2 regions of the Monashia sp. HAY1-2A genome follow, and region 1 is predicted to be linked to the other one. Evidence: riboswitches for the same ligand, from Rfam matches in the RefSeq annotation. Region 1 holds a riboswitch; the other holds the start of a gene.
What was found. Region 1 has a riboswitch for thiamine pyrophosphate ahead of thiE (thiamine phosphate synthase). Riboswitches for the same ligand answer to the same signal wherever they lie in the genome.

Region 1 (8,735 bases):
CGGGCCCGCTCGGGTGCCGGCAGGTCGCGCTCGCGGACGAGCACGCCGTCGGCGCCCCCGTCGAGCGCCAGCGCGACGACGTCGAGCACCGCGCGACCGGCGGGAACCTGGCTGCGGTCGGTGACGACGAGCACGCGTGGCGCGCTCACGCGTCGACCATCCCCTCGAGGGGCGAGGAGGCCCGGGCCAGGTGTCGCCGGGGGACCCGCCCGGCCAGCCGGGCCAGGCGCCCGGCCTCGACTGCGTGCCGCATCGCGGTGGCCATCGCGACCGGGTCCTCGGCCCGGGTCACCGCCGTGGCGAGCAGCACGGCGTCGCACCCGAGCTCCATCGCCAGCGCGGCGTCCGAGGCCGTGCCGATGCCGGCGTCGAGGACGACGGGCACGTCGACGGCGTCGCGGACCAGCTCGATCGCGTGGGGGTTGCGGATGCCGAGCCCGCTGCCGATCGGTGATCCGAGCGGCATGACCGCCGCACAGCCGACGTCGGCGAGCCGACGCGCGACGACCGGGTCGTCGTTCGTGTACGGCAGCACCGTGAAGCCGTCCCGGACGAGCTGCTCCGCCGCGTCGAGGAGCTCGACGACGTCGGGCAGCAGCGTCCGGTCGTCGGCGACGACCTCGAGCTTGACCCAGTCGGTGCCCAGGGCCTCACGGGCGAGCCGTGCCGTGAGCAGAGCCTCCCGGGCGGTGCGGCAGCCGGCCGTGTTGGGCAGCAGCCGGACCCCGGACGCGTCGAGGACGTCGAGCAGGCCACCGGTCCCGCCCCGCGGCACGCGCCGCATCGCCACGGTGACCATCTCCGTCCCGGACGCGCGCAGGGCGGCCGCGAGCACGTCGTGGCCCGTGGCTCCGCCGGTGCCGAGGACGAGCCTCGACCCGAACGTCGTTCCGCCCAGGACGAAGGGGTCTGCCGGGCCGGCCTGCGCGGCAACGGTTCCCACGTCAGCCACCTTGCAGGGCCGTGACCACCTCGACCCGGGAGCCCACCGGGACGACGGTGCGGGCCCACGCGGACCGCGGGACGACGACGTGGTCGACCGCGACCGCGACACCACGAGGTGGCACCCCGAGGTCCTCGACGAGGTCGTGGACGGTGGCGCCGGGGCGCACGAGGCGCTCCTCGCCGTTGACGTGGACGGTCACGCGTGCTCCTTCGGGTCGGGGGACGGGCAGAGTCGGACGGGGTCGAAGGCGAGGGCCGGCCGCGGGGGTGGGCGGCCGTCGACGTGGGCGGTGACCGTCTCGGCCGTCAGCGGCGCGAGCAGGACGCCGTCCCGACCGTGCCCGGCGGCCACGAGCAGCCCCTCGACGCAGGTCGGGCCCACGAGCGGGAGGTTGTCGGGCGTCGCCGGACGCAGCCGGGCCGTCGCCTCGCGGAAGTCCGCCTCCGCGAGCTCGGGCACGACGTCGACGGCGTCGTGCAGCAGGTCGTGCACGGCACCCGCGGTGACCGTGGTGTCCTCGCCGACGTCCTCGCTCGTGGCCCCGACGACCACCTCGCCGTCCGGTCGCGGTACGACGTAGACCTCACGGCCGTGGACCGTGGCACGCACCGTGTGGCCCAGCACGTCGCCGGTGGTGCCCAGCCGGAGCACCTGGCCCTTGAGCGGGCGGACGGGGACCGGGTGGCCGAGGGAGCGGAGGGCGGCCGGTGCCGACCAGCCCGCCGCGACGACGACCACGTCGGCGTCGATGTCGACGTCTGCCGCGGCGCCGCCCGGGCCGAAGCCGGTCCCGACGGGACGTGCCGCGACGGCCCGTCCGTCGCGCAACACCGGCTCCGCGGCCACGGGCAGCACGGTGCCCCCGTGCGCCACGAACGCGTCTGCGAGCGCCGCGACGACGGCCCGCGGGTCGACGGCGGCCTCCTCGAGACGCAGGGCTCCCGTGACCCGTGGGCTCAGCGCCGGTTCGAGGCGGCGCGCCGCCCGCGCCGTGAGCCGCTCGGCCCGGCAGCCGCGCCGTTCGAGGAGGTGGGCATGACGCGCGAGGTGCGAGGCGTCGTCGGCGTCGAAGGCGACGAGGAGCGTCCCGCGCGGCGCGAGGTCGAGGGGTCGTCCGGCGTCACGGGCCAGCTGGTCGGCGAACTCGGGCCACGCCCGGGCCGAGACGAGCCCCGCGGCCAGGAGGGCGTCCTGGCCGAAGACCGCCTCGCTCGCCGGTGCGACCATGCCGGCCGCCGCGTGGCTGGCGCCCGTGCCGAGGGCCGGGTCGAGCACGGTGACGACGTGGCCGCGTCGGGCGAGCCGCCACGCGCACGACAACCCGATGACCCCGCCGCCGAGGACGGCGACGCGCCGCGCGGGCGCCGGGTTCGGCTCCTCGGCCGTCACGACGCGGCGCCGGTCGACCCGTTCCCGACCGCCGACGCCAGGGGCGTCGACGGGTCGATCGGTGGTGGGGACCCCGAGGGGAGGGGCGGGTTCGTGTCCGCGCCGGCCAGCGCCCGGAGGAGCGCCGCCAGGGACGCGGCCGGGTCGGCCGCGGTGCTCAGTGCGCCCACGACCGCGACGCCGTGCGCCCCGGCCCCGAGCAGCGAGGGGACGCGGGACGCGTCGACGCCCCCGATCGCGACGACGGGCAGCCGGGTCGCGGCCGCGACGGCGGCGACGCCCGCCGGCCCGAGGGGGTCGGGCAGGCCGGGCTTGGTCGTCGTCGCGTACGCCGGACCGACGCCCAGATAGGTGGCCCCCTCCGCCTCGGCGGCCCGCGCGGTGGCCGCGTCGCGGGCCGTGGCGCCGACGACGAAGCCGGCCGGGACCAGCGCCCGCACCCGTGCGACCGGAAGGTCCGTGGCACCGAGGTGCACGCCGTCGGCGCCCGCGGCGAGCGCGACGTCGAGGCGGTCGTCGACGAGGACCAGGACGCCGGCCGGCCGGGCGACCGCCAGCACCCGGAGCGTCAGGTCGAGCGCGGCGCGGTCGGTCAGCTCCTTGGCGCGCACCTGGACGGCGAGCGACCGGGGCTCGGGGCAGGCCACGGCGGCCCGGACCTCGCGCATCGGGTCATGCCCGTCGCGGGTGTCGGTGAGGACGTGGAGCCGGGGGAGGTGCCCCGTCGGGTCGTGCGGCGTCATCGCGTCTCCTTGGTCCCTGCGCCGGCATGATCCGGATCAGGTGTGGACGGTCAGGGCCGCGTCAGCCCCCTCTCAGCCCGGTGCGCCGGACTCCCGTGAAGGACGTCACCCACCCTAGCCACCCGGTCGAGCGCCCGCAGTGCGGGGTCTCGGGTGGTGGACACGGCCGTAGGGCGCGGTGTTGACAGACCACCGTGGCGATGTGCAATATATCGCATGCCCATTCCGGCCGAGGTCGTGCCACCGCGGCCGTTGCTGCGCGACGACGTGCACCGGCGCCTGCGCGAGGCGATCGTCGACGGCACGTTGACGCCAGGGGAACAGCTGCGCGACCAGGAGCTCGCCGCGTGGCTGGGGGTGAGTCGCACCCCGGTCCGCGAGGCCCTGCTGCGGCTGGCCCAGGCCGGGCTCGTGCACGCCGCGCCGGGCCGCTCGACGACCGTCGCCGGCCTCGACGCGCGCGCCATCCGGGACGCGCAGGCTGTCGTCGCGTCGATGCACCGGCTCGCCGTCGAGCTCGCGGTGCCGCAGCTGGGCGCGGCCGACCTCGAGGCGATGCGTGCTGCGAACGAGCGCTTCGCCGACGCCCTGAGCCGCGGCGACGCCGACGCCGCCGTCGCCGCCGACGACGCGTTCCACGCCGTCACGGTGCGCGCCGCCGCCAACGCAGCCGTCGAGAGCGTCCTCGACCAGTTCACACCGGTCCTGCGCCGGCTCGAGCGGCTGCGCTTCGGCTCGCTGTCCGGACGGGCCTCGGTGGCGCTCCACGACCGCATCGTCGAGCTCTGCGCCGCCGGCGACGCGAGCGCCGCGGGACAGGCGGCTCACGAGACCTGGGAGACGCTGCGCCCGCTCATCGAGAGCCTCGAGTCCGAGAACGACTGAGCGCCAGAGCCTTCCATCCCTCGCTCGCACACGCGTCCGAGAACGCCCGCACCGCAAGGAGACCCACCATGTCGATCCACGACTTCGAGCGCTACCCGCTGACCTTCGGGCCGAGCCCGGTGCACCGGCTCGACCGCCTCACCACCCACCTGGGTGGCGCCGAGGTGTGGGCCAAGCGCGAGGACGTCAACAGCGGCCTCGCCTTCGGGGGCAACAAGACCCGCAAGCTCGAGTACATCGTCCCCGACGTGCTTGCCAGTGGTGCCGACACCCTCGTGTCGATCGGCGGCTACCAGAGCAACCACACGCGACAGGTGGCCGCGGTCGCCGCAAAGCTCGGCCTCCGGTGTCGTCTCGTCCAGGAGAGGTGGGTCGACTGGGACGACCCCGTCAACGACACCGTCGGCAACATCCTCCTGTCGCGGATCATGGGAGCCGACGTCCGGCTCGACCCGCACGGCTTCGACATCGGCATCCGGCCCTCGTGGGAGGAGGCCGTCGCCGAGGTCGAGGCGGCGGGCGGCACGCCGTACGCGATCCCCGCCGGCGCGTCCGAGCACCGCCTCGGCGGGCTCGGCTTCGCCGGTTGGGCCTACGAGGTGGCCGAGCAGGAGCGGGAGCTCGGCGTCTTCTTCGACACCATCGTCGTCTGCACCGTCACCGGCTCGACGCACGCGGGCATGGTGGCGGGCTTCGCCGCGCTGGAGGACGCCGGTGGCCGCCCGCGCCGGGTCATCGGCATCGACGCCTCCGCGACGCTCGAGAAGACCCGGGACCAGGTCGCGCGGATCGCCCGGCACACGGCCTCGCTCATCGGCCTGGAACGCGAGCTGCGCGACGACGAGCTGACCGTCCTGGCGGGCTGGGCCGGTGACCTCTACGGCGTCCCCGTCGAGTCGACCGTCGAGGCGATCCGGCTCTCGGGCCGTCTCGAGGGGATGATCCTCGACCCGGTCTACGAGGGGAAGTCGATGGCCGGCCTCGTCGACCTCGTGACCTCGGGGGAGATCCCGTCCGGGTCGACCGTCCTCTACGCGCACCTCGGGGGACAACCGGCCCTCAACGCCTACAGCGGCGTCTTCTCGTGACCCCCGCGCGGCGGCAGGTCCCACGTCGCGAAAGGCGTGCGTGGGACGCCGCCGGGCCGACCTACCCTTGGACCATGGAACGCACCATCGACCCCGCCGTCGTCGAGTACGTGACGCGGGTGGCCGAGGGCGCGCGTGTCGCGTCCCGCCGGCTCGCCCTCATGTCCCGCGCCGAGAAGGACGCCGCGCTGCTCGCGCTCGCGGACGCCGTCGACGCGGCCGCCCCGGCGATCGTCGCCGCCAACGCCGAGGACCTCGAGCGCGGTCGCGCGCAGGGCATGTCCGAGAGCCTCCAGGACCGCCTGCGCCTCGACGAGGAGCGGGTCGGCGCCGTGGCCCAGGCGCTGCGCGACGTCGCCGCGCTGCCGGACCCCGTCGGCGAGGTGGTCCGTGGCTCGACCCTCGCCAACGGGCTGCAGATCCGCCAGGTGCGGGTGCCGATGGGCGTCATCGGGATGATCTACGAGGCCCGGCCCAACGTCACCGTCGACGCCGCCGGGCTCGGCCTCAAGTCGGGCAACGCCGTCATCCTGCGCGGCGGGTCGGCCGCCGCCAGCAGCAACCACGCGCTCGTCGAGGCGCTGCGGGGTTCCCTTGCAGCCCAAGGCCTCCCGGCCGATGCCGTCAACCTCCTCGAGGAGGGCGGCCGCGACGCCGCGCGCGCTCTCATGACCGCCCGCGGCAAGGTCGACCTCGTCATCCCGCGCGGCGGTGCCGACCTCATCCAGACCGTCGTCACCGAGTCGACGGTGCCGGTCATCGAGACCGGCGTCGGGGTGTGCCACGTCTTCGTCGACCGGGCGGCCGACCTCGACAAGGCCCGGGCCATCACCCTCAACGCCAAGACGCACCGGCCGAGCGTCTGCAACGCGGCCGAGTCCCTGCTCGTGCACCGGGACGTCGCCGCGGACTTCCTGCCCAAGACGCTGACCGACCTCGCCGGCGCCGGCGTGCGCCTGCACGTCGGACCCGAGGTGACCGACTACGCCGAGGCGGCCGGCGCGGCCTACGACCTCGCCACCGAGGCCGACTTCGGCACCGAGTGGCACGGCCTCGAGATGAGCGTCGCTGTCGTCGAGGACCTCGACGAGGCCATGGACCGCATCCGCCGGTACGGGACCGGGCACACCGAGGCGATCGTCACCGAGGACCGGGGCGCCGCGCGGCGCTTCACGGCCGAGGTCGACGCAGCCGCCGTCATGGTCAACGCGAGCACGCGGTTCACCGACGGCGGCGAGTTCGGGTTCGGCGCCGAGATCGGCATCTCGACGCAGAAGCTGCACGCACGCGGGCCGATGGCCCTGCCCGAGCTGACGACGACCAAGTGGGTCGTCGAGGGGGACGGGCACGTGCGCTGACGCGGGTCGCGACCGTCCGGTGACCGCGCCGCCGCGCGCGCCGGCGCTGATGGCATGATGTGCCGTCATGGAAGGCACCGAGGTCCGCAAGCTCGCCGAGCTCGAGGACGAGCACTGGTGGTACCGCGAGCGGCGCCACCTGCTCGCGCGGGCCATCTCCGGTCTGACCCCCGGACGCGCCATCGACATCGGTGCGGCCGGTGGCGGCAACACCCGCGTCCTTCGCCGACACGGTTGGGACGCAGTCGCGTTGGAGTACGGCGCCGACGGTGCCGAGGTGGCCCACGAACGCGGGCTGGCCACCCTGCGGGGGGACGCGACCAACCTGCCGCTCGCCGACGACTCGCTCGAACTCGTCGTCGCCTTCGACGTCCTGGAGCACCTGCACGACGACGACGCCGCCGTCGCCGAGGTCCGGCGCGTGCTGCGTCCCGGCGGCACCTACCTCGTCGCCGTCCCGGCCGACCCGCGGCTGTGGTCGAGCCACGACGTCGCCGTCGACCACGTCCGCCGCTACACCCGCGAGGGTCTGCTCGACCTGCTGGACCGGGGCGGCTTCGACGTGGCCGACGTGCGGTCGTGGAACGTCCTGCTGCGGCCGGTCGTCGCCATGCGCCGCCGCAACAGCTCCGGCTCGGACCTCGAGGACCTGCACCCCGTGGTCAACCTCGGGCTGCGCGCCATCATCACCGCCGAGCGGTACCTGCCGGTGGGCGGGCTGCCCGGCGTCAGCCTCCTCGTCCGGGCTCAGCCGCGCAGCTGACCCGCCTGGGCGGAGCTGCGGCCGTCGTCGACGGTCCGGACCGGCTCGGCGGCGCCCGCGGTGTGCTCGGCTGCCTCGGGGCCGCGGCCGACGATGTGGGCGTCGGTCGGCTGCGCCGGCAGGGGCGTGTCGGTCGGACCGTGACCGGCGGCGGAGGCCGTCATCGAGTCGTAGGCGATGAAGTAGGTCGGCCGGCTCTGCATCTGGGCGTACATCCGACCGATGTACTCGCCGAGGATGCCGACGCAGACCAGCTGCACGGCGCCGACGGCCGAGACGATGGCGACCGTCGAGGTCCAACCGGCCACGGTGTGCCCCTGGGCGCGAGCCACCAGCGTGTAGATGAACAGCAGCACGGCGAGGACGGCACCGGCGAAGCCGGCGAAGGTCGCCACCCGCAGCGGGGCGGTGGAGAAGCCGGTCAGCGAGTCGAGCGACAGCTTGATCATCTTCATGAGCGGGTACTTCGAGTCACCCGCCGCGCGCTCCTCCCGCTTGTACTCGACGGTGTCGGACGGGAAGTTCAGCGCCGGGACGATGAAGCGCAGGACGCGGTTGTGCTCGGGCAGACCGTTGATGGCATCGACGGTGGCGCGCGACATGAGGCGGTAGTCCCCGGCGTCGGCGTGCGCGCTCGTCGGCGACATGACCTTGATGAGCCGGTAGAAGGACTGCGCCGACACGCGCTTGAACCACGTGTCCGTGGAGCGGTCGTTGCGCACGCCGTAGACGACGTCGACGCCGTCGTCCTTCGCCGCGGCGAGCATCTGGGGGATGATCTCCGGGGGGTCCTGCAGGTCGGCGTCGATCGTCACGACGTAGTCGCCACGGGCGCACACGAGCCCGGCCGAGATCGCGGCCTGGTGGCCCGCGTTCGCGCGCAGGCGCACGACGCGCAGCTGCGGCCACTCGCGGTGGTAGCGCTGCAGCAGCGCTGCGGTGAGGTCCTTGCTGCCGTCGTCGACCGCGACGACCTCGTACGGCGTGCCGAGACCGTCGAGGATCGGACGCAGCCGCTGGACGAGCAGGGGGAGCACCTCCTCCTCGTTGTACATCGGGATGACGACGGACAGCTCGGGAACCATGCGAACAAGGGTACGGCCGCGGATGGGTGCTCCCTGTCACGCCGCTGTGCGCCGGCTGTCGCGCTCGGGCGGATGCGGCACTAGCGTGCGCGGGGTGATGCGTCCGACCGGTGCCGCCGGCAGCGAGAGCGGGCCCGACGGGCCGGCGGGCTCCGGCCTGCCGCCCGGCGGGGTGGCCCCGGGCACCCCGGTCGCGGCCCGCTTCACCAAGTGGGGTGGGGGGCCGCACTGGCAGTGGACCGGGCGCTACATCGGCGCCGACGAGCACGGGCACTGGTGGTACGCACCGCCCGGCACCCGCTGCGTGCGGCCCGGCATGGACCTCCACGAGCCGTACGACTGGGTCTCCCTGGCCCCGAGGGGCCGCGGCTGGGCCGCGGGCTTCTACCCGGTCGAGAGGGACGTCGTCGTCTACGTCGACATGACGACGACGGCACACTGGCAGCGTCGGGACCCGGCCCTGGACCACTGGGGCGAG
Region 2 (8,735 bases), on a different contig from region 1:
GCGGGCGGGGTGCACGCGTGAGCCTGCTGCTCACCGGTGTCGCCGAGCTGACGACGAACGACCCCGAGGTCTCCGACTCGCTCCCGCCGGGGTCCGACCCGGGCGACCGGCTGCTCGGCATCGTGCGCGACGCCGCGCTGGTCGTGTCCGACGACGGCGTCCTCGAGTGGGTGGGCCGGCGGGCCGACGCGCCGGCCGCGGACAGGTCGCGCGACCTCGGTGGCCGGGCCGTCATCCCCGGCTTCGTCGACTCGCACACGCACCTCGTCTTCGCCGGGGACCGGTCGGCCGAGTTCGCGGCGCGGATGACCGGGACGCCGTACGACGGCGGCGGCATCCGCGTCTCCGTCGAGGCCACGCGAGCCGCCTCCGACGACGAGCTGCTCGCGCTCGTGCGCGGCCGCGTCGCGGAGATGCGCGCCCAGGGCACGACGACCGTCGAGGTCAAGAGCGGCTACGGGCTCACGCTCGAGGACGAGGTGCGCGCCCTGCGCATCGCACGAGAGGTGACACCTCACACGACGTTCCTCGGGGCCCACGTCGTCCCGCCGGAGTACGCGGCCGACCGGGCGGCGTACGTCGACCTCGTCACCGGCCCGATGCTCGATGCCATTGCGCCCCAAGGCGGTCCGGCCCTGGCCGAGAGCATCGACGTGTTCTGCGAGCCGCACTCGGCGCACGCCTTCGACGCCGACGAGTCCCGCGCGGTGCTCGAGGCCGGCCGGGCGCGCGGGCTGCGGCTGCGGGTGCACGGCAACCAGCTCGGCCACGGCCCGGGCGTCGGTCTCGCGTGCGAGCTCGGCGCGGCCAGCGTCGACCACTGCACCTACCTCGACGAGGCCGACGTCGAGGCCCTCGTCGCCGCGCGCGGCACGACGGTCGCCACCCTCCTGCCGGGCGTCGAGTTCTCGACCCGCTCGCCCTACCCGGACGCCCGCCGCCTCGTCGACGCCGGGGTCGACGTCGCGCTGGCCTCGGACTGCAACCCGGGCACGTGCTACTCCTCCTCGATGCCGTTCGCCATCGCCCTCGCCGTGCGCGAGATGGGGCTGACGCCGGCCGAGGCGCTGCACGCCGCGACGGCCGTGTCCGCCCGGTCGCTGGGCCTGGACCGGCGCGTCGCGGCGGGTCGGCCGGCGCAGCTCGCGGTCGTCGACGGGCCGAGCCACCTGCACGTGTCCTACCGCGCGGGCGTGCCCGTCGTGCGCAGCCTCGAGCTCTGAGGCGGGCCGGTCAGCCCGGGGCGGCGTCCTCCGTGGCGGGCTCGCACTTGAGCACCGAACCGGGTCCGGGGTGGATCAGGCCGGTGTGGCCGTCGGACCACTCGACGACGTACGGCGGCCCGCCACCGTCGCCCTTGACCTCGCGGATCACGCCGACCCGCGTCGACTGGCCGACGTGCTCGGCCGCCATCGTGATGCGGTCACCCACCTTCGCGTCCATGGGCGCACCTCCTCGTGCCGTGCCTGTGTGCTCGTGGGCGGAGCCCGTGACCGGGTCCAGTCCCAGCACACCACCGCCGGGGGTCGCGCGGGAAGAGGTCCGCGCCGATCCGCGCCGATCCGCGCCGATCCGCGCCGATCCGCGCCGATCCGCGCCGGGTGACGTCATGGGCGACGTGACGGTCGGCGTCGACGCGTCCGTCCTCCCGGGGTCGCACCCGCGGGCCACACCGGTGCGACCACGAGCGGACGCCCCACGACGGCGTGCTCGCCTAGGCTCGGGCGCATGAGGGAGGGGTCCGTGTACGACTGGCTGCAGCGGCGCCCCCTCCTGCTCGACGTGCCGCTGGCCCTGCTCCTGTCGTTCGTCGCGGTGGCCGTGCTCGGCTCGGGCGCGGCCAGCCCCTTCTGGGCGCTCCTCGGCCTGCCGAACCTCGCCCTCGTGTGGCGCCGGAGCCGTCCGACGCTGGCCTTCACCGCCGTGTGCGTGGGCCTCGCCCTCCGCGTCGTCGTCGTGCGCGACCTCCTGCCGAGCGACACCGCCTTCCTCGTCGCCCTGTACTCGCTCGCGGCCCACGGACGCCGGCGGCCGGTCCGGCTGGCCGGGCTGGGGGTCGCGGCGGTCGCCTCGGCGATCGCCGCGGTGCGCTTCACGGCCGAGTCGGTGACCCACCTCGAGGCACCCGCCGTCGCGTTCACGTTCGTCGCCTGCGCGACCGCCGCCCTGTCGGCCTGGACGCTCGGTGACCTCAAGCGGGCCCGGCTCCAGCGGCTCGCCGACCTCCAGGACCGGGCCGAACGCGTCGAGCGCGAGCGTGAGCAGGAGCTGCGCCTCGCCGCGCAGCAGGAGCGCGCGGCGATCGCCCGCGAGATGCACGACGTCGTCGCCCACGCCCTGTCCGTCATCGTCGTGCAGGCCGACGGTGCCGCGTACGCCGCGACGCGCCGGCCGGAGGGCGCCCTCGAGCAGGCGACCCGCACCCTGGTGACCATCGGCGCCACGGCACGCGACGCCCTCGGCGAGACCCGCCGCCTCGTCGGCGTGCTGCGCGACCCGGACTCGGGCGCCGAGCTCGCCCCGACCGGTGGCCTCGACCAGCTCGACGACCTCGTCGCGGGCGTCCGGGCCGCCGGTGTCCCCGTCACCCTGACGGTGCACGGCACCGACGCGCCCCGCCCCGTCGCGCTCGACCTCGCCGCGTACCGCGTCGTGCAGGAAGGCCTCACCAACGTCATCAAGCACGCCGGGGCGGGCGCGCAGGCGCGCGTCGACGTCGTGCAGCAGCCCGGACGCCTCCGGGTGTGCGTCCGCGACGACGGGCGCGGCGCCGCGAGCCCGGACGACGGCCGCGGGCACGGACTGGCCGGCATGCGTGAGCGGGTCGCCGTGCACGACGGGACGCTCACGGCCGGGCCGCACCCGCACGGTGGGTTCGAGGTCCTCGCGACGCTGCCGCTACCGGCCGAGCCGTCGGCGGCCCGGCCGCTCCTCGGGCCCGTGGACCACACCGTGCCGATGGCGACCACGCCCACCGTCCCCGTCCCGACCCACCCCGCCGACGAGAGGGCTCGATGACCCCGCCGCGACCCCTCGACCCGACCGGCCCGGTGCGGGTCATGATCGTCGACGACCAGGCCCTCGTGCGCGCCGGCTTCCGCATGGTCCTCGACGCCGAGCCCGACGTCGAGGTCGTCGGCGAGGCCGGCGACGGCCAGGCCGCCCTCGACCTGCTCCCGGGCCGCGACGTCGACGTCGTGCTCATGGACGTCCGGATGCCCCGCCTCGACGGCATCGAGGCCACCCGTCGGATCGTCGACGCGGCCTCTGTCACCGGCGCATCCGGGCCGCGCGTGCTCGTCCTCACGACGTTCGACCTCGACGAGTACGTCCTGGCCGCGCTCCGTGCCGGCGCCGCCGGGTTCCTGCTCAAGGACGCCGGACCGGCCGAGCTGCTCGCCGCCATCCGGGCCGTGCGCACCGGCGACGCCGTCGTCGCGCCCGGCCCGACGCGTCGGCTCCTCGACCGCTTCCTGCCCGTCCTCGACGAGCCGGACCGCCGTGACGGGCTGGACCGGCTCGACGTCCTCACCGAGCGCGAGCGGGAGGTGCTCGAGGCCGTCGGCCGTGGCCTCAACAACGCCGAGATCGCCGCGTCGTTCTTCCTCGCCGAGGCGACCGTCAAGACGCACATCGGCCGGATCCTGGCCAAGCTGGGCCTGCGCGACCGCGTGCAGATGGTCGTGCTGGCCTACGAGACCGGCCTGGTGCGCGTCGGGGACGGGTAGGCCGGCCGGAGGTTCCGCTCAGCGACCGCGGGTGGCCTTGTCGATGGCCTTCTGCGTCGCCTTCTCGGCCTTGGCCCGGGCCTTGGCCAGCTTCTTGGCGGCCTTCTTGTCCTTCGGCGCGACCTGGTCGTCCTCGAGCGCCTTGGGCAGGTGGCCGGTCGAGCGACGGTAGTACGTCGCCGCGCCGCGCTCGGCGGCGACCCGGGCGGCGGCCACGGCCATCGACGAGATCGCGGTGAAGAGGACGACGTCGCGGGTGCGCTCCCGCTCGTAGTCGCCCTTGACCGGCACGTTGCGGCCCGTCGCGAGCTTCCAGCCCCGCTGCGCGGCGTCGGTGGCCACCTTGGTGGCGACGAGGGTGGCCCCGACGCTCAGCATCTTCCACGTGGCGTTGCCGGCGGCCGTGTGGTGGGTCCTCGCGTCGTCCGCCTTCGCGACGGCCCGCGAGGCCGCGCCCTTCGCCTTCTTCGCGCTCCGTGCCATGGCGTGACTGTACCCATGGCGTCAGGGGTAGAGTCACCCCCGACAACTGAACAGCACCACCCACACCCATACGACAGGGGAGCGCGAGACGCGCTGAGAGTGCGGCAGCCCCACGGCCGAGCCGCAGACCCTCGAACCTGCTCCGGTTAGCACCGGCGAAGGAAGTCGGTATCTCAGGTCACCCGCCGGCGTCACGACGCCGCGGCGTGCCCTCCCCGAGGTATCCATCGGAAACCCGGGAGCCACACCATGTCCAGCACCATCACCGCGAGCGGGCCGCTGACCCGCTGGCGCACCATCGACCTGCTCACCTGCGCCTTCCTCGCCGTCGCGTTCGGCGTCGCCTACTGGGCCTGGGGGCTGGTCTACGCCATCCCGTCCGACGCCGTCTCGGCCGGCTTCCCGCCGCTCGGCGCGCTCTTCAACTGGCCATGGCTCGTCGCCGGCATCGTCGGGATGCTCGTCATCCGCCGACCCGGTGCAGCCGTGTTCACCGAACTGCTCGCCGCGGTCGTCTCGGCCCTCATCGGCACCCAGTGGGGCATCACCACCGTCGTCTCGGGCCTCGCGCAGGGCCTCGGCGTCGAGCTGGGCTTCGCCCTGTTCGGCTACACCGTCTACCGCTGGGCGCCGCTGCTCGTCGGAGGTTTCCTCGGCGGCGCCCTCGAGGCCGTCTACGAGTGGTACTCGTACTGGACCGACTGGGGCTGGGGCTACAAGGTGGCCTACCTGTTCCTCCTCGGTGGCTCGGTGGCCGTCTTCGGCTCGCTCCTCGCGGTCGGGCTGACGCGGCTGCTCGCGCGCGCCGGAGCGCTGTCGGCGTTCCCGCCGGGCCAGGAGGCGCGGGAGCGGACCGCCTCCTGAGGTCCCTCGTGCACCGCCCGTCCGGCGCCGTCCCCGCTGACCGGCCGACGCTCGATGCAGCGGCCCTCGATGCAGCGGCCCCCGACGCAGCAGCCCCCGACGCGTCGGCCCTCGACGCGGCTCCGGTCGGTGCCCGCGTCGAGGTCCGCGACCTGACCTGGCGTCCGTACGGGCGGGCGCGGCCGGTCCTCGAGCACCTCGACCTCACCGTCGAGCCCGGCGAGCGCGTCCTGCTCGCCGGGCCGAGCGGGTCGGGCAAGTCGACGCTGCTGCGCGCCGTCGCCGGGCTGCTGCTCACCGCCGACGCCGGTGAGCTGTCGGGCGAGGTGACCGTCGGGGGCCTTGCCCCTCAGGCGGTCCCGGGGTCGGTGGGCCTGGTCCTGCAGGACCCCGGCGCCGGCGTCGTGGCCTCGACGGTGGGTCGTGACGTCGCCTTCGGGCTCGAGAACGTGCGGCTGCCCCGCGACCGGATGCCGCCCCTGGTCGAGACGGCGCTCGACGAGGTCGGCCTGGCGATGCCGTGGTCCAGCCCGCCCTCGACGCTGAGCGGCGGGGAGTCGCAGCGCCTGGCCCTCGCGGGGGCGCTCGTCATGGAGCCGTCGGTGCTCCTGCTCGACGAGCCGACCGCGATGCTCGACGCCGCCACGGCGGCGGGGGTGCGACGCGTCGTCGCCGACGTCGTGCAGCGCCGTGGCCTGACGCTCGTCGTCGTCGAGCACCGCCTCGACGGGTGGGTCCACCTCGTCGACCGCCTCGTCGTGCTCGGCTCCGACGGTGCCGTGGTCGCCGACGGCCCGCCAGGCCGAGTGCTGGAGCGTGAGGCGGAAGCCCTTGCCGCACAAGGTATCTGGGTGCCGGGCGCACGGGACCCCGAGCCGCTGTCCCTCGACCTGCCGGCCCTGCCCGGCGCCGCCGCCGGCGTCGTCCCCGACGGTGGCGTCGTCGCGGCGGCTGTCGGTCTCGGCGTCGAGCACCGCACCCGCCGGCTCGGCGAGCCGGCCCGGACCACCACCGCCGTCGTCGGGGCCGACCTCGAGGCGCACGCCGGGCGCACGCTGGCGCTCGTCGGGCCGAGCGGCGCCGGCAAGTCCTCGCTCATGACCGCCCTGGGCGGCCTCCTCGAGCCGGCCGCCGGACGCGTCGACGTGGCGCTGCCGCTCGTGCCGGGGGACGACGCCTCCCGGGCGCGGGTCGAGCCGCCGCACGCCTGGGCCTCGCCCGACCTCGCGCGCGTCGTGGCCTGGGTGCCGCAGCGGGCCGCGACCGTCGTCGTCGGCAGCACCGTCCGGGAGGACGTGCTCACCACCCTGCGGGCGCTCGGAGCCGATCCGTCGGCGGCCGCCGCCCGCGCCGACGCGGTCCTCGACGCGCTCGGGCTCACCCACCTCGCGGGCGCCGACCCACGCCGGCTCTCCGGCGGGGAGCAACGTCGGCTGGCCATGGCCTCGGCCGTCGCACACGGTCCGGCTCTGCTGCTCGCCGACGAGCCCACCGTCGGCCAGGACCGGCTCACGTGGGCGGCGGTCACCGGTGTCCTCGAGGCCGCCCGCCGGGAGGGCTCCGCCGTCGTCGTCACGACCCACGACCCCGGCGTCGTCGCCCGGGCCGACCGCGTCCGCACCGTCGGCCGACCCGAGCAGCCGCCGCCGGACCCCGTGCCCGAGCGGCGCACCCTCGTCGCCCGCGCCGGCCCCCTCGCCCTCGTCCTCGCCGCGCTGTGCGTCCTGCCGCTGCCGGCGCTGCTCGACACGTGGCGCCAGGGCCTCGCCGTCCTCGTCGTCGAGGGAGCGCTGGCCGCCCTCGCCCTCCTCGCGCCGGGGCAGGGGCGTCGTCCGGCCGCGCGCCTGCGCGGTGTCCTCGCCCGGCTCGCTCCCGCGGCGCTGGCCGTGGTCGGCGTCGCGTGGTCGGCCTGGCTGCTCGGTGGGCGCGACCTCGAGGTCGCGGCCGGTGCGGCGCTGCGCGTCCTCGCCCTCCTGGTGCCCTCGGCGGTCGTCGTCGGCGCCGTCGACCCGGACGCCCTCGGCGACCACCTCGCCCAGCGGCTGCGGCTGCCGGCCCGACCGGTCGTCGCCGCCACCGCGGCGCTCCAGCGGCTCCAGTCCTTCGACGTGCTCTGGGGCGAGCTGATGACGACGCGCCGGGTTCGTGGCGTCCGCGCCCGGTCGGGGCCCGTGGCGCGTGGCCGCGAGGCCGTCGTCGTCACCGGCGGGCTGCTCCTCGGCGCGCTCACGCAGGCGGCGGCGCTCGCGCTCGCCATGGACGCCCGCGGCTTCGCCGAGGCGCGCCGGCGAACGTGGGCCGGGCCCGCGCCGTGGCGGGCCGCCGACACGCTCGCGGTGCTCGCGGGCCTCGTCCTCATCGCGTCCGGCGTGGCCGCGCGCCTGCTCCTGCCCTGAACAGGGACGCGGGGCACAATGGGCGCGAACCGCGCCGGGTCGGGTCATCCGCCCTCCCGCGCCGCAGCCCCAGCCGCAGCACAGCAGGAAGAGGTGGACCCGTGCCGCGTCCCCGTCGTCTCGTCCGGAGGTCGCTCGCGGGCGCCGTCTCGCTGGTGCTCGTGGCCGCCGTCCTGGGGGCCTGCGGCCAGCCGACGCCGTCGGACCCCGACGACAGCCTCGCCCCGACCGTGAGCGTCGCCGTCCAGCCGACGATCCTGCCCGACACGGCAACCACCACCGACGACCCGACACCGTCCGCCGCGGGCGACGGCGGCCTCTTCGACGCCGGCTCGAGCCTCAGCGGCGTCCGGTGCGCGCCTGGCGCCGGCGACGTGTGGGACCTCACCGGGACGCTGAAGAACCCCGACACGGAGCAGCACACCTTCACCGTGGCCGTCTTCATCGTCAAGACCGCCGACGGCTCGGAGGTCGTCAGCAAGGAGGTCGACGTCCCGCTCCAGGCGGGCCAGAGCGCCCCCGTGTCGGTCGAGAGGTTCTGGACCGGCCCGAAGAAGGGCGTCGAGTGCCTGACCGGCGTCACCGTCAAGGACCAGTGACGTGCGGCTCTTCCTCGTGCGCCACGGCCAGACCCACGCCAACGTCGCCCGCCAGCTCGACACCGCGGTGCCGGGCCTCGACCTCACCGACGAGGGACGGGCCCAGGCCCACGCCCTGGCCCAGCGCCTCCGCGGCGAGGACCTCGCCGCCATCTACACCTCCGACCTCGTGCGCACGCAGCAGACCGCCGCACCCCTGGCTGCCGAGCTCGGCCTCGAGATGGTCGTCCTGCCCGGCCTGCGCGAGATCCAGGCCGGGGACTGGGAGATGTCCACCGAGTGGCAGCCGTACGTCGACGCCCTCGTGAGGTGGCGCGAGGACCCCTTCCACGTCATCCCGGGCGGCGAGAGCGGCGCCGAGTTCCTCGCCCGCTACGACGCCGCCATCGCGCGCATCGTCGCCGACGGCCACGAGTCGGCGCTCGCCGTGAGCCACGGTGCCGCGATGCGCGTCTGGTGCGCGGCCTCCCTCGGCCTGCCCGGGTCGTTCTTCGACGACCGTCGCGTCGACAACACCCACGTCGTCACCCTCGAGGGTGACCCGGACGCCGGCTGGCGCCTCCTCGCGTGGGGCGACGAGCCGGTCACGCATGGCTGACGCGTCCCGGCCCACCGCGCCGCAGCGGTCCCGCGCCGGGTGGGTCCGCGAGGTGGGGGCGCGCCTC

Region 2: linked by a shared signal. The riboswitch ahead of ACPYOM_RS13635 (ECF transporter S component) and the one ahead of thiE (thiamine phosphate synthase) in region 1 are both predicted to bind thiamine pyrophosphate.

The regions. Positions count from the first base shown of each region.
Region 1 covers NZ_JBNDHY010000015.1:1,217-9,951, forward strand. The annotation lists gene ACPYOM_RS03755 (thiamine phosphate synthase) at 1-149, opposite strand, end outside; gene ACPYOM_RS03760 (thiazole synthase) at 146-952, opposite strand; gene thiS (sulfur carrier protein ThiS) at 945-1,145, opposite strand; gene thiO (glycine oxidase ThiO) at 1,142-2,335, opposite strand; gene thiE (thiamine phosphate synthase) at 2,332-3,078, opposite strand; TPP riboswitch at 3,074-3,185, opposite strand; gene ACPYOM_RS03780 (GntR family transcriptional regulator) at 3,295-3,963, shown strand; gene ACPYOM_RS03785 (1-aminocyclopropane-1-carboxylate deaminase) at 4,032-5,051, shown strand; gene ACPYOM_RS03790 (glutamate-5-semialdehyde dehydrogenase) at 5,126-6,409, shown strand; gene ACPYOM_RS03795 (class I SAM-dependent methyltransferase) at 6,477-7,172, shown strand; gene ACPYOM_RS03800 (glycosyltransferase family 2 protein) at 7,157-8,257, opposite strand; gene ACPYOM_RS03805 (DUF402 domain-containing protein) at 8,355-8,735, shown strand, end outside.
Region 2 covers NZ_JBNDHY010000086.1:1,735-10,469, reverse strand. The annotation lists gene ACPYOM_RS13665 (formimidoylglutamate deiminase) at 1-21, shown strand, start outside; gene hutI (imidazolonepropionase) at 18-1,223, shown strand; gene ACPYOM_RS13655 (DUF1918 domain-containing protein) at 1,234-1,443, opposite strand; gene ACPYOM_RS13650 (sensor histidine kinase) at 1,729-3,018, shown strand; gene ACPYOM_RS13645 (response regulator) at 3,015-3,728, shown strand; gene ACPYOM_RS13640 (DUF4235 domain-containing protein) at 3,747-4,211, opposite strand; TPP riboswitch at 4,277-4,392, shown strand; gene ACPYOM_RS13635 (ECF transporter S component) at 4,461-5,075, shown strand; gene ACPYOM_RS13630 (ATP-binding cassette domain-containing protein) at 5,084-7,471, shown strand; gene ACPYOM_RS13625 (hypothetical protein) at 7,573-8,070, shown strand; gene ACPYOM_RS13620 (histidine phosphatase family protein) at 8,072-8,668, shown strand; gene mptB (polyprenol phosphomannose-dependent alpha 1,6 mannosyltransferase MptB) at 8,661-8,735, shown strand, end outside.